Regions from separate parts of the Simiduia agarivorans SA1 genome, predicted to be linked through region 2. Evidence: predicted binding sites of a transcription regulator. Region 2 holds the regulator's gene; each other region holds the start of a gene.

The links. The regulator FNR, encoded in region 2, switches genes on or off when oxygen is low (the NO sensors DNR and NnrR bind a similar motif). The targets are predictions, from matches to a motif close to TTGATNNNNATCAA.
Region 1: the regulator FNR is predicted to act here: its motif matches at 5,019-5,032, upstream of M5M_RS05620 (periplasmic nitrate reductase, NapE protein).
Region 3: the regulator FNR is predicted to act here: its motif matches at 4,256-4,269, upstream of M5M_RS05190 (OmpW/AlkL family protein).

What each region holds. Positions count from the first base shown of each region.
Region 1 covers NC_018868.3:1,236,404-1,243,634, reverse strand. Annotated here, with positions in the region: gene lptG (LPS export ABC transporter permease LptG) at 1-402, shown strand, start outside; gene M5M_RS05645 (cytochrome c3 family protein) at 452-1,039, opposite strand; gene M5M_RS05640 (nitrate reductase cytochrome c-type subunit) at 1,048-1,500, opposite strand; gene napA (nitrate reductase catalytic subunit NapA) at 1,511-3,997, opposite strand; gene M5M_RS05630 (chaperone NapD) at 3,984-4,289, opposite strand; gene M5M_RS05625 (ferredoxin-type protein NapF) at 4,286-4,753, opposite strand; gene M5M_RS05620 (periplasmic nitrate reductase, NapE protein) at 4,764-4,937, opposite strand; gene M5M_RS05615 (FKBP-type peptidyl-prolyl cis-trans isomerase) at 5,106-5,594, opposite strand; gene M5M_RS05610 (DUF3108 domain-containing protein) at 5,642-6,412, opposite strand; gene purN (phosphoribosylglycinamide formyltransferase) at 6,424-7,077, opposite strand; gene purM (phosphoribosylformylglycinamidine cyclo-ligase) at 7,077-7,231, opposite strand, start outside.
Region 2 covers NC_018868.3:449,777-457,007, forward strand. Annotated here, with positions in the region: gene M5M_RS01980 (recombination-associated protein RdgC) at 1-765, opposite strand, end outside; gene M5M_RS01985 (SirB2 family protein) at 770-1,150, opposite strand; gene M5M_RS01990 (DUF4202 domain-containing protein) at 1,147-1,725, opposite strand; gene fnr (fumarate/nitrate reduction transcriptional regulator Fnr) at 1,734-2,468, opposite strand; gene M5M_RS02000 (CoA-acylating methylmalonate-semialdehyde dehydrogenase) at 2,537-4,027, opposite strand; gene aptA (omega-aminotransferase AptA) at 4,043-5,359, opposite strand; gene M5M_RS02010 (LysR family transcriptional regulator) at 5,446-6,402, shown strand; gene M5M_RS02015 (hypothetical protein) at 6,602-6,928, opposite strand; gene M5M_RS02020 (acyl-CoA thioesterase) at 6,984-7,231, opposite strand, start outside.
Region 3 covers NC_018868.3:1,146,180-1,153,410, reverse strand. Annotated here, with positions in the region: gene dnaE (DNA polymerase III subunit alpha) at 1-3,421, shown strand, start outside; gene M5M_RS05190 (OmpW/AlkL family protein) at 3,541-4,191, opposite strand; gene M5M_RS05185 (oxygen-binding di-iron domain-containing protein) at 4,465-5,223, shown strand; gene M5M_RS05180 (acetyl-CoA carboxylase carboxyltransferase subunit alpha) at 5,427-6,374, shown strand; gene M5M_RS05175 (glutaredoxin family protein) at 6,456-6,788, shown strand; gene M5M_RS05170 (glutathione S-transferase N-terminal domain-containing protein) at 6,858-7,231, opposite strand, start outside.

The DNA of each region.
Region 1 (7,231 bases), 790 kb from region 2:
CGTCGCTGGGATACTAACCTGTCGCCCGATCTGGTCAATGTGCTGGTGATGCCACCGCGTACGCTGGCCATCCAGACCCTGTTTGAATACGCCCGCTACCTGGATCAACACGAACAGAAAAGCGCTGCCTATTGGCTGGCGTTCTGGCACAAAACACTGCAGCCATTGGCGACGGCGGGCCTCGTGTTGATTGCCATCAGTTTTATTTTCGGGCCTTTGCGGGAGGTCACCATGGGCTATCGGGTATTTACCGGCGTGATCGTGGCGATTGTGTTCCGCATGAGTCAGGAGTTGCTCGGGCCCGCGAGTCTGGTGTTTGGCTTTTCACCTTTTGTAGCCGTGATGATCCCGATCGGGATATGTTTCCTGATTGGCGCCTGGTTGTTGTCGCGTACGCGATGATAGAAACAGTTTCTAGTTTCTAGTTATTAGTAACTAGAAACTAGAAATCCTACCAACCCTCAACCCCACTCATATCCGGCAGTTCGTGCGCGATGCCTTTGTGGCAGTCAATGCAGGTTTTTTCGCCGCTGGCCAATGCGGTTGAATGCATGTCGGCAGCCCGTTTGGATTGGCGGGTAAAATCCATGTAGTCAAATTCGTGACAATTGCGGCATTCCAGTGAATTGTTTGCTTTCAGCCTCGCCCATTCGTGCTCGGCCAGCTCGCGGCGTTTTTCCAGGAACTTCTCCCGGGTATTGATGGTGCCGAATATTTTGCCCCAGACTTCTTTCGATGCCTGCATTTTACGCGCGATCTTGTAGGTCCAGTCGTGTGGCACATGGCAATCAGAGCATTTTGCCCGCACGCCGGAGCGATTGGAAAAGTGGATGGTATTTTGCAGCTCGGCGTAAACGTTTTCACGCATCTCGTGGCAGCCGGTGCAGAATGTCTCGGTATTGGTGAATTCCATGGCGGTGTTGAATCCGCCCCAGAATATGATGCCCATGAGAAAGCCGCCCAGTGTCAGCGCGCCTAAACTGTAGTGCACGCTGGGGCGCCGGATGACGTACCAGAAACGCTTGATTCTCTGTAGCATTTCGCCTCCTAGCGACCTTTCTCAATCAGTTCGTACATGTCCACAAAGTCCGAATCCACCAGTACTTTTGCGTCGGTCTGCACCACATGGCATTGTTCGCAGAAATAGCGCCGGGGTGATATTTCGGCCAGGAAGTTTCCGTCTCTGTCCATGAAGTGAGTGACGCTGACCATGGGCGCTTGCGATTCACCGGTGCGCGAACGCTTGTGGCAGCTCAGGCATTTGTTGGTATTGATATCCACCTGGTAATTGTCGATTTTGTGTGGGATCGTCGGTGGCTGCATGGGGTAGCTACGCGCCTGTTTTTGATCGTTATTAATCACATTGGGCATCCGTGGCGGCTCGGGGTCTGTGGCCAGTGAGTAATTGCGGGTGGTGGCAATGTTGTCGTCGGCCTGCAGTGCAACGGGGGTGGCCAGGCAGCCGAGACTCAGTAGTGCGCAGCAAATCAGTTTATTCATGATGCTCTCCTCAGGCCTTTTCCACTTTAACGGCGCACTTTTTGAAATCCGTTTCTTTTGATAAGGGATCCGTGGCGTCCAGGGTGACTTTATTGATCAGCTGGCTGGAATCAAACCAGGGCACAAACACCAGCCCGCGTGGCGGCTTGTTGCGGCCACGGGTTTCCACCCGGGTGAGAATTTCACCGCGTCGGGATTTGACTCTGACCTGATCGCCCCGGCGCAAGCCCCGGTCTTTGGCGTCGTCAGGGTGCATGAACACCTGGGCGTTGGGGTAGCTCTTGTGCAGTTCCGGCACGCGCCGGGTCATGGAGCCTGAATGCCAGTGTTCCAGTACGCGTCCGGTAGACAGCCACAGGTCATAGTCTTTGTCGGGGCTTTCGGCAGCGGGCTCGTAGGGCAGGGCGAAGATGACTGCCTTGCCATCGGGTTTACCGTAAAACTCAAAGCCTTTGCCTTTTTTCACATAGGGGTCCGAGCCTTCACGGAACCGCCAGAGGGTTTCCTTGCCGTCCACCACGGGCCAACGCAGACCCCGGTTGTTGTGGTAGTTGTCGAAGGCATCCAGGTCGTGCGCTTTGCCCCGGCCGAAGCTGGCGTATTCCTCGAACAGTCCTTTCTGCACGTAAAAGCCAAAGGCTTCCGATTCGTGATTGGAGAAACCTTCAGCGATATCCGCGTTCGGGTATTTGTTGACCTGACCATTGGCAAATAGCACGTCAAACAGAGACTTGTTTTTGTAGCCCGGGTTCTTTTTGAGTATGTCGGCAGGCCAGACTTCATCGGTGGTGAAGCGCTTGGAAAATTCCATTAACTGCCACAAGTCCGATTTCGCCTCGCCCGGCGCGTCAACCAGTTGATGCCAGAATTGAGTTCGACGTTCGGCGTTGCCGTAAGCCCCTTCTTTTTCAACCCACATGGCGGTAGGCAAAATCAGGTCGGCAGCCTGTGCGGTAACCGTTGGATAGGCGTCGCTCACTACAATAAAGTTTTTCGGGTTGCGATAGCCGGGCAGACCTTCTTCCATCATGTTGGCGGCGGCCTGCATGTTGTTGTTGACCTGCACCCAGTAGGCGTTGATTTCGCCGTCTTTCAGTTTGCGGTTTTGCAATACCGCGTGTGCGCCCACCCAGTCCGGCAGCAGACCTTTGGGGAGTTTCCATTTCTTTTCCGAGAAGGCCCGGTGCTCGGGGTTGGTGACCACCATGTCCGCCGGTAAGCGGTGGGCAAAGGTGCCCACTTCGCGCGCGGTGCCGCAGGCCGAAGGCTGACCGGTGAGCGAGAAGGGGCTGTTGCCCGGTGTAGAAATTTTTCCGGTGAGCAAATGGATGTTGTACACCAGATTATTGGCCCAGACCCCTCGGGTGTGTTGATTGAAGCCCATGGTCCAGAGCGACATGACTTTGGTATTGGGATCGGCGTAGAGTTTTGCCAGCTCCTGCAGCCGGTTTTTGGGCACGCCTGATAATTTGTGGGTGTAGTCCAGATCGTACTTTTTGACGAAGCCGGCAAACTCTTTAAAAGTGATCGGTTTGGAATCGCCGCTACCGGGATTTTTTGCCGCCTTTTCTTTTTCGTGGGTGGGGCGCAGACCGTAACCGATATCGGTGGTGCCCTGGCGGAAATTGGTGTGCTTATTGACGAAGTCCCAATTCACCTTGTCGTTTTCGATGATGTAATTGGCAATGTAATTGAGGATGGCCAGATCCGTTTGCGGTGAAAACACCATGGGTATATCGGCCAGCTCAAAAGAGCGGTGTTCGTAGGTAGAGAGCACGGCCACTTTTACGTGCGGATGCGACAGGCGGCGGTCGGTAATGCGGGTCCACAGTATGGGGTGCATTTCCGCCATGTTGGAGCCCCAGAGTACAAACGCATCGGCCGCTTCAAAGTCGTCGTAACAGCCCATGGGTTCGTCGATCCCGAAGGTGCGCATGAAGCCGACCACGGCGCTGGCCATGCAGTGGCGCGCATTGGGGTCGATGTTGTTGGACAGGAAGCCGGCTTTGTAGAGTTTGGCTGCAGCATAGCCTTCCCACACCGTCCATTGCCCTGAGCCGAACATGCCCACACCTTGCGGACCTTTTTCTTTCAGTGCCGCTTTGAATTTTTCTTCCATGATGTCGAAGGCTTCGTCCCAGGATACGGGCGTGAAGTCGCCATTTTTATCGTATTTGCCGTTGGATTTGCGGAGCATGGGGGTGGTGAGGCGATCCTTGCCGTACATGATTTTTGACAGGAAGTAGCCTTTTACGCAATTCAGGCCGCGATTGACGGGCGACTGGATATCGCCATGGGTCGCCACCACCTTGCCATCTTTGGTGGCGACATTGACACCGCAACCGGTGCCGCAAAAACGGCAGGGCGCCTTGTTCCAGGTAAGCTGGGTTTTACTGGCATCGGTCACCAGATTGGCGGCGCCGGCAGGAACCTGAATGCCGGCGGCGGCAGCAGCGGTGGCCAGGGCCTGGGCTTTGATAAATTCACGGCGCTTCATAGCAGACTTCCTGTGTACTTGGGTCAATGGGGCTGACGTCGCCTTCGGCATCGTCGCAGTGATACACCAGCGTGGCTGACAAAACGCCGGCTTCGAGTTGTACCCGATCAATGAAATCCATGATCTGTTGGGTGTGTGTGGCTTCAATCACCACCACCAGCTTGCCGCTGGCTTCGGCGCCCACTTCTGCGCCGGGGTGACTTTCAATTAACAGTTTCAGCGGCGCCTGAGCGGCAGGCAAACACTGCACAATCAGGCTGGCGATATGCAATGTGGCATCGGTGGCAATCATGCGGGCAGGCTCCAGTTGATGGCGTCGGCGGGGCAAAGGGCGATGCACATGCCGCAACGGGTGCAGGCGTTGGCATCGATCATCGGCTGCGGCATGGGCCGGGCTGGTGCGAATGCGATGGCAGCCGGCCCGCAGCCATCGCGGCAGCTTTGGCAGTAAACGCCATTGCGCGCCAGGCACTGCTCGCCAATGTTCACGTGTTGGGGCCACAGCGGCAGTGCCCGGTCGAACACCGACTGCGCGCAGCTGTCGGCGCAGGCGCCGCAGGCAGTGCAGCCGCCCAGGTTGAAATCAATGGCCGGAAAGCCCCCGTCGCCGTTGATTAAAATGGCTTCCTCGCAGGCGTTGATGCAATCGCCGCAGCGGGTGCATCGGTTGAGGGCATCATCTGCCAACCAGGGCAGGCGTGGAGCCGGGTTTTCAGGCCGGGCGCGTAAAAGCGCGCGGCGTGACAGCGCATTCATGCGGGCGACCTCAGTAACTGGGTGGCCCTGCCAGCATTTGGCTTATCCAGACCACAAAGCCGTAGCCTGCAACCAGAACCACGGCGAATACAGGGGCGGCGAATACGGCCAGCGCCAGAAAGGCGTGGCGCTCTTCACGTCGGGAGACGGGGGCTTGGGTCTCCGGTCCTTCATACTTTGGCATTATTCTTCCCTTTGGCTTTGACCCGCTGGGGCCATGGCGGCTGGATTAAGTCTAGTAAACCAAAGGAGGTATGACCAAAAAATGACCGAGATCAATAAGTGGGTAGTTTGTGGGCGGTTTGGAAGGGGAGGGGATGCCTGAGGGGCGTGTGTCCCTCAGGCAGGTGTATCAGTGATCGTGGCCGCAGCCGCCGGCACTGTGCACGTGGCCGTGACTGAGCTCGTCTTCGGTGGCTTCGCGGATCGCGGTGACTTCCACATCAAAATGCAGACGCTGACCGGCCAGGGCGTGGTTGCCATTGATGGTCACGGTGTCGCCATCCACTTCCATCACTTCCACCACCTGGGTGCCGGCAGCGGTCTGAGCGTGGAAGGCCATGCCGACTTCGATATTGTCTACGCCTTCAAACATGCTGCGGGGCAATTCCTGCACCAGCTCCGGATTGAATTCGCCGTAACCGTCAACCGCTTCGATAGTTACCTGGAGTTTATCGCCCACTGCTTTGTCGGCCAGCGCGCGCTCAAGGCCCGGAATGATATTGCCCACGCCCTGAATGTAATCCAGCGGATCGTGACCTGCGGATGAGTCGATGGTTTCGCCCTCGTCGTTGGTGAGGGTGTAGTGGATGCTCACTACGGCTTTGTCGGTAACCTTCATGGGAAGTCCTGTTTTGCAGGTGAATGAGGGCTTGCGCCCGTGAATAATCAGCGGCCCTTAATGGGCTCGCCGTCTACCCAGCCTTGCTGGATATCGACCGTGGCGCTGTCGCCGTTGGGTTCTTTTTGGCTGATGCGCACCAACACATAGTCCCAGTCTTTGGCGAAGTAGCTGTAGGTCTCGCGTTTTTTGTTTTTACGCAGGGTTTTGACCACCACCGTTTCGAGCTTGCCCACCGGGGTGTCGATGGTTTCTTCGCGATCGATGGCAAAGCGGAATTTCTTTAATTTACCACCATCGGCCACCGAGTAGACCAACGTATCGTTGCCGTTTTTCAGGTCTGCGCGAATCTGCATGGTGGCATTGAGTTTGTCCAGCGTACCGTCCGGGATCTCCATGGTCCAGGGCGGCTCTTTGTTGAGCGTGTTCGTGGCGGTGTATTTTTCCCAGTTGAAATCCACCACCATATGGCGATCTGGCGCCAGGCCGGTGCGATGAAATTCATAATGATGACTGAAGGCCTTGCCGTCCTGCCCCCATTCAAATTGCGAACGTTCTTTCAGGCCGGCCACCCAGGACTCAATGTCAAAACGCAGGAACCAGCGTCCGTCCTCCTGCTGCACCAGTTCGCGCGTCGCAGTAAGCTTGATGCCATAGAGCCGGGTTTTGTAAATGGCTTTAAAGGGTTTGGGCAGCTGAAACACCGGTTGGGCTTCAGCAGGCGCGACCATAGGGGTATCTGCCACTGGCTGCGCGTGGCTCACCAGTGGTCCAAGGCAAATCAGTAACACTATCCCTCTGAGTTGCTTCAGCGTCATATCAACTCCTGTCAGTGACGGGTGTCTATTTGAAAGCCTTCAACCGAAAGGGATTGCTCGTCCAGCCAGGCTTTACCCTGGTGATACTTCAGTCTGCCCTCGGCAAACCAACGCACCGCCATGGGGTAAATCTTATGTTCCTGAACCTGAACCCTGGCTGACAGGCTTTCTGCCGTGTCGCCCTCAATAATGGGCACTATGGCTTGTATGACCGCGGGTCCGCCATCCAGTTCCGCCGTGACGAAGTGTACGGTGACACCGTGACAGTCATCGCCGGCGTCAAGTGCGCGCTGGTGCGTGTGCAGCCCTTGGTATTTGGGCAGCAGCGAGGGATGAATGTTGAGCATGCGGCCCTGGTAGTGTTCTGTGAACGCCGGGGTCAGAATCCGCATGAAGCCGGCCAGCACCACCAGGTCGGGGCGATACTGGTCAATCAAAGACTGCAGCGCTGCATCGAAGGCGTCCCGGGAGCTAAAGCCGGTGTGGTCCAGCAATTGCGCGTCAATGCCTGCCGCTTCAGCGCGCTGCAAGCCTTTGACGCCAGGGCGGTTGCTGATGACGCCAACGATTTTGCCGCCCAGTTCACCGCCTGCTTCAGCGTCGATCAGTGCCTGCAGGTTGGTGCCGCTGCCGGACAGCAGCACCACGATACGGGGTTCCGTCATTACAGACCTTTGAGCTCAACCTGGGCTTCGCCATCGGAGGCTTCAGCGATAGCGCCAATAACAAAGGGTGCTTCACCGGCGTTGCGCAGCAGGGTCAGGGCTTCATCTTTGCGTTCGGCCGGAATGGCAATGACCATGCCCACGCCGCAGTTAA
Region 2 (7,231 bases):
ACCCAGGCTCAGTCGTTTGATGGTGCCTTCCTGGGTCAGCAGGAACTGGAGTTGTTCGCGCCAGTTCAGGGCCAGTTGAGCGACTTGCTTGCCGGCGGCTAAATGGCTTTGAATCTCGTCGCACAGCAGGTCGTGCCGCCGGCAGCGCAATATGGCCCCTTCTTCACCGGGTTCACGTAATTCGCACTCCTGTCCCAATTTCCACTCCTCTGGGAGAGGCTCACCATTAACCCATTGGGTCATCACGGTGGCGGGACTGTAGTTGTACTGAACCGGTGTCAGCGGCAAGCTGCCCAGCGATTGACGCAGCGTACTGGTCAGCTCTTCCGCCCGGTTCGGGCTGGCGGCGTCGACGATGATCAGCCCGGCCTCCAGGTCGATGATGGCCTGGGTTCTGCGGCTTTTGCGCAAGGCTCTGGGCAGGCATTCAAACAGAATCTCTTCTTTAAACTGTTCTTTTTCCTTGCGGTAAACGCGGCGTTGCTCTTCGGCTTCAATCGCGGCGGCTTTCTCTTCGACCATTTCGCGGATGACGGCGGCAGGGAGCACCTTGTCTTCACGGCGCAGGCTGATGAGGGCTGCATTCTGGCCCAGGTGAGCCAGGCCGGGGTGGTGCTTGCCATAGGGTGATGCCCAGCCCAGGCTGAATTGTGCCTGTTGGCTGCAGGGGGCAAACCGGTCTTGTTCCAACTGTTCAGCCAACGTTGATAAATCGATGCTGTGACCATCGCCAAGGCGATAGACCTGTAAATTTTTGAACCACATAGTTTTAAATCAATAACAGCGAAGGGGATTTGGTGAGGGCCACTCCAAGCAGGTAGCCGATGATTACGACGGCTGTTGCAACAGCCAGCACTTGCTCGCGTTTGTTGCGCGCCAGCCGAAAGGCATAGATGCCCGCACCGATGTACGCGAGCAGGGCAAAGATTTTTGCAATCAACCAGGCATGATCCAGCGGGTTCCAGTGGTACAACACCAGTAACGTAATGGCGCTGCCCAGCAGGGCGGTATCAATGACATGGGGCAGTATTTTAGTGAGCCGGGCCGAGAACCAGCGGGACTCATTCAATAACCAGTAGCTGCGCAATAAAAAACCTGCAATCGACAGCATAGCGAGGCTCATGTGCAGATGTTTGATGGCAATAATCATGCTTGCAGTGCCTTGCCGACCAGTGTGCTCAGGTGCGCTGGCAACGTCAGTGCCAGGGCCGCTTTCTGGCCGTTGTCGGACATCTTGCGCCAGGTTTTACGCAGAATATCGATCACTTTTTCTTCTGGGTGTTTGGCGCTGAAGTCGGCGAAATAATGGGACAGAAAAACCAGACAGGCTACGTCTTCCAGGCACTGGGTGTCGGGATTGGTTTTCAACTTTTCCTTTCGCAGCAGGGCGCTGGTTTGTTCGATCAGCGTGGCGGGTGCATCAAACTGTGCCAGGATTTCCGCGCAGCGGTCCGCGTGGTGTTTACCGAGCTCTGTGCGCCAGCGATGGTAGCCCTGACGATCCATTGGGTAGTCTTTGCGCGCGATAACCCAGCGCTCCAGGTGCTGGGCCCGGCAAGCGATTTGCAGCGCGGTGCCGGCAGCGGGATACAGGGCCTGTTGGCATTGGGTCATGCGTATGCCATACAGCTCACAGGCGCCCAGCGGCTTACCGTCGTGGGTTACTTGTTCGGGATCAGCGTGGTTGGCAGCGTCGATGGCTGCAAAGAGCGCGTCTGTATTCACGGTAGGCGTTACTGTGCGGAGGCGGCGCTTTTCAAGGCGTCGAGATCGGCAATTTCGATCTCTTTTTTGTCCACCTCGATAATGCTGAGTTTTTGTAATCGGCTGAAGACGCGGGACACGGTTTCAACCGTTAAACCGAGAAAGTTTCCGATATCCGCACGGGACATGGACAGCCGGAAGCGGGTGCCAGACAAATGCCGGCGCTGATTGCGTGACGAAATACTCAATAACAGAGAGGCTACGCGTTCTTCTGCCGTGTTTTTCGACAGTAGTGTGACCAGCTGCTGCTCATAGGTAATCTCTTTGCTCATCAACTGGAAAAAATGCTGCTGCAAAGAGGGCAGTTGCAGGCTGAGCTCTGTCATCTGAGTAAAGGGAATTTCGCACACTGCACAGGTTTCCAATGCGATGGCGGAGTTGGTGTGCTTGCTGTGACCGATGCCATCCAGGCCCATGACTTCACCCGGCAGGAAAAAGCCGGTGATCTGCTCGTCGCCATTGTCTGTGATGGTGAGGGTTTTGAGGCTGCCTGAACGCACGGCGTAAACCGAACTGAATTCTTCACCGGCGCGGAACAGGTATTCGCCTTTCTGCAGGGGGCGACCGCGCTTGATAATGCCGTCGATGCGATCGATATCATCAATTTTGACACTGATGGGCAGACAGATTGAGCTGAGCCTGCAATCGCCACAGGATACGGCGTTGTTGTGGGGGCAATGATGATTGGCAAGGCTGGCTGTCATGGTTGCTTGGTCTCTCCCTTATCAGGCGATTATAACCATGCCAGCCAGTTTTCGATACCTCGGCGCAATCAGCTGGGGAAGCTGAACTGGGCGCCTTCGCGTACCCCGGCGGATGGCCAGCGTTGAGTCAGGGTTTTGCGGCGGGTGTAAAACCGCACTGCATCCGGGCCGTAGGCCGACAAATCACCGAACAGCGAACGCTTCCAGCCGCCGAAGCTATGGAAAGCCATGGGTACCGGCAATGGAATGTTGATGCCCACCATGCCCACCAGGATGTTGTCGCCAAAGTAGCGCGCGGCCTCGCCATCGCGGGTGAAAATGCAGGTGCCGTTGCCGTACTCGTGGGCATTGATCAGGTCCATAGCTTCCTGCATGGTCTTGACCCGCACCACACACAGTACTGGCCCGAAGATCTCGTCGGTATAGATGCTCATGTCTGACGTGACATGATCAAACAGGCAGGGACCCAGGAAGTAGCCTTGTTCATGACCATCCACGGCGAGCCCACGGCCATCCACTACCAATGACGCGCCCGCAGCAACGCCCGCGTCGATGTAGCCGGATACCCGTTGCTTGTGTTCAGCAGTGATCAACGGGCCCATATCGTTGCTGTTGTCCAAACCGTTGCCCACTTTGATAGCGGCCATTTTCTCCTGCAGGCGGGCCACCAGCTCGTCGGCGGTTTTATCGCCCACCGCCACGGCCACGGAGATGGCCATACAGCGTTCACCACAGGAGCCGTATGCCGCGCCAATGAGTGCATTGACGGCGTTGTCCATGTCCGCATCAGGCATCACGATGGCGTGGTTTTTGGCGCCACCAAGCGCCTGTACGCGTTTGCCTTTGGCGGTGGCGCTGGCATAAATGTATTCGGCAATGGGGGTCGAGCCCACAAAGCTCACGGCCTGCACGCGGTCGTCCTGCAGCAGGGTATCCACGGCCTCTTTATCGCCATTGACGAGATTGAGTACGCCGTTAGGCAGGCCGGCCTGGTGCGCCAGCTCTACAATAAACCGTACCGCGCTGGGCGCCCGCTCGGACGGTTTCAGCACCACGGTATTGCCGCACACCACCGCCATGGGCCACATCCATAGGGGCACCATGGCCGGAAAGTTGAACGGGGTAATGGCAGCAACAACGCCGAGCGGTTGGAATTCAGACCAGCTGTCGATGTTGGGGCCGGCGTTTTTGCTGTGTTCGCCTTTGAGCAGCTCGGGCGCCGCAGTGGCGTATTCCACGTTTTCGATCCCGCGTTGCAGCTCGCCCATGGCATCGTTCAGCACCTTGCCGTGCTCGTCGGTGATCAGGGCACAGATTTCGTCGGCGTGCTGCTCCAGCAGGGCTTTAAAGTTGAACATGACACGTGCGCGTTTCAACGGGGGTGTCTGGCGCCAGGCCGGGTAGGCGGCCTGGGCGGCGGCAATGGCCTGCTCAGTGGTAGCCTGGCTTGCCAGCGCCACGGTTTTGGTGCTGACGCCGGTGGCCGGGTTGTACACCTTGGCGGTGCGCTCGGCGGGGGTATGGGGTTCGCCGTTGATGATGTGTCCGATAACTGACATGGGAAATCCTGTTGCTTAGATGGAATTGAGTGTGTCCGACAAGGCGTTCAGTAGCTCGTCTATTTCGTGTTTTTCGGTAATGAACGGCAACCCGAGCTGGACAGTGTCACCGCCGTAGCGCACGTAAAAACCTTTGGCCCACATGGCGCTGGCCACTTGCCAGGGGCGTTTGGCGGGCTCGCCGGGCGCGTGGGCCAGCGATAGGGCACCGGCAAAGCCATAGTTGCGGATGCCGGCCACATGGCGGCAATCCCTGAGCTTGTGCAATTCGTTTTCGAAGTAGGGCGCGTACTCGGCAACCCGCTGCACCAGTTTTTCTTTTTCCAGCAGCTCCAGTGCGGCCAGGCCAGCAGCACAGGCCAGCGGGTGGGCAGAGTAGGTGTAGCCATGGGGAAATTCGAGCAGGTACTCAGGACCACCGGCGGCCATGAAAGTGTCATAGATCTCGGCTTTGGCGACCACCGCGCCCATAGGCACGGCGCCATTGGTGAGTTGCTTGGCGATATTGATGATGTCGGGCGTAACACCAAATGCCTCGGACCCGGTCATGGCGCCGCAGCGCCCGAAGGCGGTAATCACCTCATCAAAGATCAGCAGGATATTGTGCTGGTCACAGATTTCTCTCAGTCGCTGCAGGTAACCCACCGGCGGAATAATCACCCCGGCACTGCCGGCAAAGGGCTCGACAATGACCGCAGCAATATTGGATGCATCGTGCAGGGCGATAATTTCCAGCAGCTCATCGGCCAGTTCGGCACCGGTTTGCGGCTGGCCTTTCACGAAGGGCTGGTCTTTGAGCATGGTGTGGGGCAGGTGATCACTGGCAATCAGATCGCCATAAAGCGCGCGATTGGCACCGATACCGCCTACGCTGATGCCGCCAAAATTAACCCCATGGTAGCCCTTAGCGCGCCCGATCAGGCGGGTTTTGGAGGGCATGCCTTTTTTGCGCCAGTAGGCGCGAGCCATTTTCAGTGAAGTGTCAGCGCTTTCAGAGCCGGAGCCGGTGAAAAACACATAGTCGAGCCCGTCGGGCATCAGGCTTTTGATTTTGTTGGCCAGCTCAAAACTCAGTTCGTGGCCGAACTGGAAGGCGGGGCTGTAGTCCAGGGTTTTGGCCTGCTTGGCGATGGCATCGCTGATTTCAGTGCGGCAGTGGCCCAGACCGCAGGTCCAGAGTCCGGACAGTCCGTCGAAAATTTTCCGGCCATCGGCGCTGGTAAACCACGCGCCTTCGGCTGAAGCGATCATGCGGGGATTGGATTTGAACTCACGGTTTGCCGAGAACGGCATCCAGTGCGCTTCGAGCGATTCGGGCGTGTAATTGGCCATGGGGTATCCTCTATCTGGTTGCGGCCAGTCTAGGGGCTTTGTATAGTTTCATAAATGACAGAATAAACACCTAAAGTGTGATAATTATGAAACAAAAGGCGCTGTTGGGGCAGTTGGCGGACCCGGATATCCGGCTCCTGAGGGTCTTCAAGGTGGTGACCGAATGTGGTGGAATTTCGGCGGCGGAGCTGGAGCTGAATATCGGCCGGTCTACCATCAGTCGTCATATCAAGGATTTAGAGCAGCGCCTCGGCATCACCTTGTGTCGCCGGGGGCGTTCAGGTTTTGGCTTAACGGCCGAAGGGCGCGAGGTGTATGCTTCTACATTGCGTTTGCTGGGCTCGTTGGATGATTTCCGCTCGGATGTGAATGACATCCAGCGCAAGCTGACCGGCACCCTGACCATTGCCTTGTTCGATAAGATCGCCACCAATCCCGAGTGCCATCTGTCGGACGCGCTGTCGGAATTCCATGCGCAGGCGCCTGACGCCGGTATCGAAATTTTTGTGGAACCGTTGAATGAAATTGAGCGGGGTGTGATCGAAGGCCGCTTTCAGTGTGGCGTGATTCCCAGCCACCGACCATCAGCGAGCTTGTCTTATTTGCCGCTTTTTAACGAGCAGATGTATCTCTATTGCAGTAAAGCGCACCCGATACTGGCACTGCCCCTCATCGATCGTACGGCGATACTGCAAGCGGCCTATGCCGGTTTGGGCTATCACTCGCCCAATATGGAGGTCGCGCACGCCACCGGGCTTCGTCGACAGGCCACCGTGTATGATCAGGAAGCCATTGTGCACTTGCTTTTATCCGGTGCCTACATCGGTTATCTGCCGGATCACTATGCGCAACAATTCGAAACGGCCGGTTTACTCCAGCGCATTGATCATGACGATTTTAATTACCGCTGCCAATTTGAAGCTATCTGGCGACTGTCGCCCAAGCCTTCGCGTTTATCGGCGCTGTTTATCGAATGCCTGCGCAACGCGCATAAAAAAAACCCGGCGTTTCTGGGGGAGAGCGCCGGGCCAAGACCATTATAGGAGTGAAACATAAAGGATAAAATCCTAGAAACCAGCTATTCGCATAGCCACCGGCATTGCTGTTCAGGTTGGGGGATTAGCGCCGCCGGTAAATTAAGTATTGTTGAAAACGGTGGCTTTGCCAGTGTGCGCCGGGTGTTTATTAAACAAATTTGTTCTGGATATGGAAGCCATGCGTTTGCTTCTGGTATATGGCGTTTCAGTTAATCAGCTGGCGCAAGCTTTTCAGTGCTTCAGCCAGTCGCAGGGCCGTACGGGCACGCAATACTGAGTCTTCTAACCCTTCCTCCAGATCCCCCAACTTGTGCACAGCCATCTGGAATTCCCGGCTGACCAGTTCATAGGTAAGGTCGTGGTCCTGAATGCTCAGCTTTCCCAATTCCGACATTTCATGGTTGGTTGCACTGATCAGGCTGTAGAAACGGTCTTTGGTATCGACGGATGACGCTTCCCAATAGGCGTCGTCAAGGCTGCTGTACAGCTCTTCCAGAACGGAAATGGCGTCGGCAATGCAACGGTCAGACATATAAACGGCTCCTGCACTCATGCTTATCTGCAATTGAGTATAGAAGCCGCTGGCGTTATTGGCTTTTTATTGGACGGATTAATCCTTCCTGTGCGGTGGAGGCGACCAGATGACCTTCGCGGTTATAGATCAGCCCCCGATTCAGGCCACGGGCACCGCCGGCCCAAGGGCTGTCGGTGCTGTACAGCAACCAGTCATCAATTCGGAATTGGCGATGAAACCACATGGCGTGATCAATGCTGGCGGGCATAAGACCGGCAGACATGATGTGGGTGGGGTGGGGCAGGGTTGAGGTTGCCATCA
Region 3 (7,231 bases), 700 kb from region 2:
CGGTACCGATCTGACGCTGGTGGATGAGGAGGGCAACGAAAGCCTGATCACCCTGTTGGCCATGAACGATGTAGGCTACAAAAAAATTACCGAACTGATTTCCAAGGGCTGGCAACACGGTCAGTATCACGGTGCCGCCCGGGTCCAGCGCGATTGGGTGCGCGATCATGCCGAAGGTGTGATTGCTTTATCCGGCGGACGGTTTGGCGATGTGGGTAAAGCAGTGATCGCCGGCCGCAAGCAGCAGGCAGAACAATTACTGGCGGCCTGGCAGGCGGATTTTCCCAACCGGTTTTATCTGGAACTCACCCGCACCGGGCGCGAAAACGAAGAAGATTATCTGCACGCAGCTGTGGCGCTGGCGGAGAAAATGCAGTGCCCGGTGGTGGCCACCAATGATGTGCGCTTTCTGCACGCCGATGAGTTTGAAGTGCATGAGGCGCGCGTGTGCATCGGCGAGGGCCGGGCGTTGGATGACCCGCGCCGCGAGCGCCGGTACAGCGAGCAGCAATACCTCCGTTCGGCCGAGGAAATGGCCGACTTGTTCAGCGATATTCCGGAAGCGCTGGCGAATTCCGTGGAAATTGCTAAGCGCTGTTCGGTGAATATCCAGCTCGGCACCTACTTCCTGCCCGACTACCCGATCCCGGATGACTTTGAGCAAGGCGAGATTTTTTCCATCTATCCGCTGGACTACATGCGCGAGGAAGCGCGCACGGCCATGGCGGGCAAATGGGAAGGCAAGGAGTCCACGCCCGAATATGCCGAAGCGCTGCGTGTGAATGTGTTTTTCCAGAAAATCACCTATGAAGGTCTGGAATGGCGGCTCGAACGCATTCTTCAGCGCGATGATCCGGACTACGACAGCAAGCGACAGGCGTTTATTGACCGGTTGCGGTTTGAGCTCGGCATCATCATGCAGATGGGATTCCCCGGCTACTTCCTGATCGTAATGGACTTTATCCAGTGGGCCAAAGACAACGGCATTCCGGTGGGACCTGGCCGGGGTTCCGGTGCCGGTTCGCTGGTGGCCTATGCGCAGAAAATTACCGACCTGGATCCGCTCGAATACGACCTGCTGTTCGAGCGGTTCCTGAATCCGGAGCGGGTATCCATGCCCGACTTCGACGTGGATTTCTGTATGGAAAACCGCGACAAGGTCATCAGCTACGTGGCCGACAAATACGGCCGCGATGCGGTGAGCCAGATTATTACTTTCGGTACCATGGCCGCGAAAGCGGTGGTGCGCGACGTGGCGCGGGTGCAGGGCAAGAGTTACGGCCTGGCCGATAAACTCTCAAAAATGATCCCGCCCACGCCCGGCATGACGCTCAAGCAGGCGTTGGAAGAAGAGCCGCTGCTGAAGGAGTTTATCGAAACCGACGGCGAGGCGGGTGAAATCTGGGAAATGGCAGTGAAGCTGGAAGGCCTCACCCGCAACGTGGGTAAGCACGCCGGTGGCGTGGTGATCGCGCCTACCAAACTCACCGATTTTGCGCCCCTGTATTGCGATGAAACCGGCGGCGGTCTGGTGACCCAATACGACAAAAACGATGTGGAATCCGCAGGCCTGGTGAAGTTTGACTTCCTCGGCCTTCGCACGCTCACCATCATCGATTGGGCGGTCAAAATGATTGATCGCGACCGGCAAAAAACCGGCGAGCCACCGCTCGATATTTCCGCCCTGCCGCTGGATGATGAGAAAACCTTCAAGCTGTTGAAACGCGCAGAAACCACGGCAGTATTTCAGCTCGAATCGCGCGGCATGAAAGACCTGATCAAGCGGCTGCAGCCCGACAATCTGGAAGACATGATCGCCCTGGTGGCTCTGTTCCGTCCTGGCCCGCTGCAGTCCGGCATGGTGGATGACTTTATCAACCGTAAGCACGGCCGCGCCAAGGTGGCTTACCCGGATGCCACTTACCAGCACATGTCACTCAAGCCGATTCTGGAACCCACCTACGGGGTGATCGTGTACCAGGAGCAGGTGATGCAGATTGCCCAGGTGCTGGCCGGTTATACGCTCGGTGGCGCTGACATGTTGCGCCGGGCTATGGGTAAGAAAAAACCCGAGGAAATGGCCAAGCAGCGCTCCACTTTTGAAAACGGCGCAGCCGATCAGGGCGTGGACCCGGATCTGGCGATGAAAATTTTCGACCTGGTGGAAAAGTTTGCCGGCTACGGTTTTAACAAGTCCCACTCCGCCGCTTACGCGTTGGTGTCCTACCAGACTGCGTGGCTCAAGGCGCATTACCCCGCCCACTTCATGGCTGCCACCATGTCGTCGGACATGGATAAAACCGACAAGGTGGTGACCTTTATTGAAGAATGCCGGGAGATGGGGCTCAAGCTCCTGCCGCCGGATGTGAATGCGGGCGAGTTCATGTTTAACGTGAATCCTGAAGGTGCCATTGTCTATGGCCTGGGTGCCATCAAAGGCCTGGGTGAAGGCCCTGTAGACAATATTATTCAGGCCCGCAACAGCGGCGGCCCCTTTACCAGTCTGTTTGATTTCTGTGCCCGCATCGACCCGCGCAAAGTGAACAAGCGTGCATTGGAGGCGTTAGTACGTTCAGGCGCTTTTGACACTATCGGTCCGCAGCAAAGCCTGGATTACGACCGCGCCGTACTCATGTCGGCCATCGGCGAGGCGGTGAAAGCCGCCGAGCAAAGCCACGCCAATGAAGCGGCGGGCATGATGGACTTGTTTGGTGAGGTTGTACCCACAGCGGCCGCCGAAGATGATGATGTGTACAGCGAATTCCGCGGCGTGAAAAGCTGGACTATGCGCGAGCGCCTTGAGGGCGAGCGCGACACCTTGGGCTTGTATCTCACTGGCCACCCCATTGATGAATACGCGCGTGAGTTGAAGTACCTGGTGTCCAACCGCATCGCCGATCTTAAGCCGGAAAAATCCAACCAGCGGGTTGCCGGTCTGGTGGTGGCGATGCGGGTAATGAAAACCAAACGTGGGGATACTATGGCGTTTGTCTCGCTGGATGATCGTTCGGGACGCATTGAAGTGGCGTTGTTTTCCGATACCTATAACAACTACCGGGAAAAAATTGTCAAAGACGCCATGCTGGTAATTGAAGGGCAGGTGAGTCACGACGATTATTCCGGCATGCTGAAAATGCGTGCTGACAGCGTCAACACACTGGGCGAAGCACGCGCCGGTCTTGCGCGGGGTGTTCACATGGAATGGCAACGTGAAGCCATAGCCGATAAACAGGTTGAAGCGCTGATACAGGTGTTGAACCAGCATCGCGGTGGCAACTGCCCGGTGTCGGTGGATTTACGAAACGACATCGCCCGGGGCCGGGTGTTGTTTGGCTCAGAATGGAAAGTCAATGCGTCCGAGCAATTGTTGACAGAGCTTCGTGATATTTTTGGCGAAGAAGCCGTGCGGATGGTTTATTGATGGAAGTTACTAGCGACTAGTTTCTAGTCGCTAGTAAAATTCTCACTAGCAACTAGCAACTAGCAACTAGCAACTAGCAACTAGCAACTAGCAACTAGCAACTAGCAACTAGCAACATATTAAAACTTATAGCCCACCATCAGGCTGTAAACGTAGGGATCGATATCCACGTCCGCTGTCACCACATTGGTGCCGTTGGTAATTTTCGCATCGGTGTTGATATCGATATAACGCATGGAGGCGTTCAGCTGCCAGCGATCGTTCAGGTTGTAATCCACACCAATTTGCGCCGCCAGGCCCCAGGAGTCTTTCAGCGTTAATTTACTTGCACCCAGAATGCCTTCCAGATCGGCATCCACATCTTCGGAAAAGAACGTTGTGTAATTCAGACCCAATCCAACATAGGGGCGCAGATCGCCATTGGTGAAATAGTAAACTGCGCTGAGTGTGGGCGGCAGGTGCTGGGTTTCGCCTACGCCGGCACCATTCAGTGCGCCGCCTTTGGCTTTGATTTTGTGGGTAAACGGTGTGGCTGCCAGCAATTCAATGCCCCAGTTATCGTCCACCAAATAGGTTGCGGTCAGACCCAGTTGGGTGTTGCTGCCGATGTCGACTTTGCTGTCGGTGGCGGTGCCATCAATGGCAATAAAGCTGCTGCTGGTGTTGGGCTGCACGCTGGTAACACCTGCGCGGACTATCCAGTCGTTTGCACTTACTTGCTGGGTGGACAGGGCTGCAATTGCCAATGCCAACGTCGTCAGTGATTTCATCGTTAAACCTCATCGCTGTGTGATTTGTATGGGTGCACTGTATCGATTTGGTGTACCCATTTTATTGATCCAGATTAAGTAGACGGAGAGTCAGTTATTTTTTCTGGCAGGAAAAAATGGAGGTAGATCGGTTGCCGAAAATGTGGCACCGCAAACCTTGTTGGCGCCGGGTTTGTTGATGTAGCGCAATACCACTTGTGGACAACGTGCGTAGCCTGCTCTTCCTTTTTTTGTCCGGCAGGAATGCCGGAATGTCAGATTGCAGGAGAGGTTATGGCGATCACACTGTTTCAGCAGGGCGAGCATAAATGTTTGAGTTTTACTGACCTGGTTACCGGCGATGGTGTGCAGGCCAACCAATTTCTCATTGTTGATGGCGCCGAGGCTGCCTTACTCGACCCGGGTGGTGATCTGACTTATACCCCGTTATCAATAGAAATCGGCAAGCACATCAAAGCTAATCAATTGACCTATGTGTTCGCCTCCCATCAGGACCCGGACATTATTGCTTCCTTACCCCGTTGGTTGATGCATACCCAATGTAAGGTAGTGACCTCTAAACTCTGGTCACGCTTCTTGCCCCACCTTGCCTCCGGTTTCGTCACCGGCAAAATGGCGACCTCGGTGGGCGGACGGATAGTGGCAATTCCGGACGAGGGCATGGATATTGCGCTGGGCCAGTCAGTGATCAAGGCCGTGCCTGCCCATTTCCTGCATTCGGCGGGTAATTTCCATTTCTACGACCAAAAGGCCCGTATTCTGTTCAGCGGAGACATGGGCGCCTCCATGGTGGACAGCCCACCGGTGCAAGGCGTTCAGGATTTCAATGCGCATATTCCCCTGATGCGCGGCTTCCACCAGCGTTATATGGCCAATAACCGGGCCTGCCAGCTGTGGGTTGAGCGGGTATCGCGTTTGGACATCCACATGCTGGTGCCTCAGCATGGCAGTGCGTTTGTGGGCAAGGCCCAAGTGCAGCAGTTTTTGGACTGGATTTATGATCTGCCCTGTGGCACTGATTTGATGGGGTAGAATTCAAACGTACGTTTGATGAAGATGAAGAAAAAAGGTGGCCATTTACGACATAAATGGGGTGTATTCAGGCCTTTTTTTGCGCCGTCAAGGGTGACGGGGGGATGAGATTCGCGTATCTTTAGCGGCAATTTTAGCCCTGTGGACAAGCGGTCAGCAGGCAAAATAAGAGGGCGCAGGCCCCCAACCCATAGATGGCGAAGATGAATCTTAATTATCTGGATTTTGAACAACCTATCGCGGTTCTCGAAGCGAAAATCGAAGAGTTGCGGCTGGTGGGGTCTGATAACGACCTCAACATCAACGAAGAAATTGCCAAGCTGCAGGACAAGAGCAAAAAGCTCACGGCCAATATCTACTCGGATCTGAGTCCCTGGCAAATCGTGCAGGTGGCTCGCCACCCGCAGCGTCCCTACAGCTCCGACTACATCAAGCGCATGTTCACCGATTGGGATGAGCTGCACGGTGATCGTCACTTTGGCGATGACAAGGCCATCATTGGCGGCGTTGCCCGTCTGGATGGCAAGCCTGTAATGGTGATCGGTGAAGAAAAGGGCCGGTCTGTGCCAGAGAAGGTGATGCGCAACTTCGGCATGCCCAAGCCCGAAGGTTACCGCAAGGCGCTGCGCCTGATGGAAATGGCTGAACGATTCAAGATGCCTGTGCTCACGCTGATCGACACCCCCGGTGCTTATCCGGGCATCGATTCCGAAGAACGTGGCATTTCCGAGGCCATTGCCCAGAATCTGGCGGTGATGTCGCGTCTGCGCACCCCTATTATCTGTACCGTGATTGGCGAAGGCTCATCCGGCGGTGCATTGGCTATCGGCGTGGGTGACCAGCTTAATATGCTGCAATACTCCACTTACTTTGTGATCAGCCCTGAAGGTTGTGCCAACATCATCTGGAAAACCGTCGAAAAAGCGCCCGATGCCGCCAAAGCCATGGGTGTGACGTCCTCAGTATTGGAAGAGTTGGGTATCGTGGATGAGACCATCCCGGAGCCCCTGGGCGGTGCTCATCGCGATATCGATACCATGGCTGTCAACCTTCAAACCAGACTGATCGAACAAGTGGATCGATTGTCTGCACTCAGCACCGACGACTTGCTGGAAAAACGCTATAAGCGTTTGATGAGTTACGGTAATTGATGGGTAAATCTGGACTGTAAAAGCCGCTCATGCGGCTTTTTTTATTGCTTTACAAACGACAAATGGACCCTGTCTGATTTTATGAAGAAGCTCTTATTGCTCGTGGCTGCCGTTGCGCTGCTGATCAAATTTGATGTTATCCGTAGTCCGTTCACAACCGCACCGGATGATAGTCGGACATACAATGCTGAGGTTGTGCTGTATGCCACGGCCTGGTGTGGTTATTGCAAAAAGACCCGCAGCTTATTGGCGGAGCACGGTATCCCTTACGTGGAATATGACATTGAAAAGTCTTCTGAAGGACTTGTGCAATATAAAGCGCTCAATGGCAGCGGTATTCCGCTGCTGGTTGTAAATGGCGATGTAATTCGCGGATACAACCCCAAGCAAATTCTTGCAAGTGCAAGCAAATAGTTCTGTGGATGGTGAGCTGTTCCGGCAGGAACAGCTAAACCCGGTGCCAGTCAGACCAGGAGGGCTAGCCTAGCTGGTAGCTGCCTCAGATGTGCTCACGTGGCCGGCTACCACGCCGAACCGATTGTCCAGGTACGCAATAATGGCTTTGGACTCGTACAGCCATTCTACCTTGCCGTCGGACTCAATCCGCAGGCAGGGCGCCTGAATTTTGCCGCCATGCTTTTCCAACTCTGTCCGGTATGGCGAACCGTCGGCGATATCGCGGGTTTGCATGGGCAAATTCAGGCGGCGCAAAGCCCGTCGGGTTTTAATACAGAAGGGGCAGGCATAGAACTGGTACAGCGCCAGATTGTTGAGCTGGGCATGTACTTTGGCCTGTTCGGGCTTGCTGCGCTTCAATGGGCGAGGGCGGGTGATAAAATCCACAGCAATAATGATGC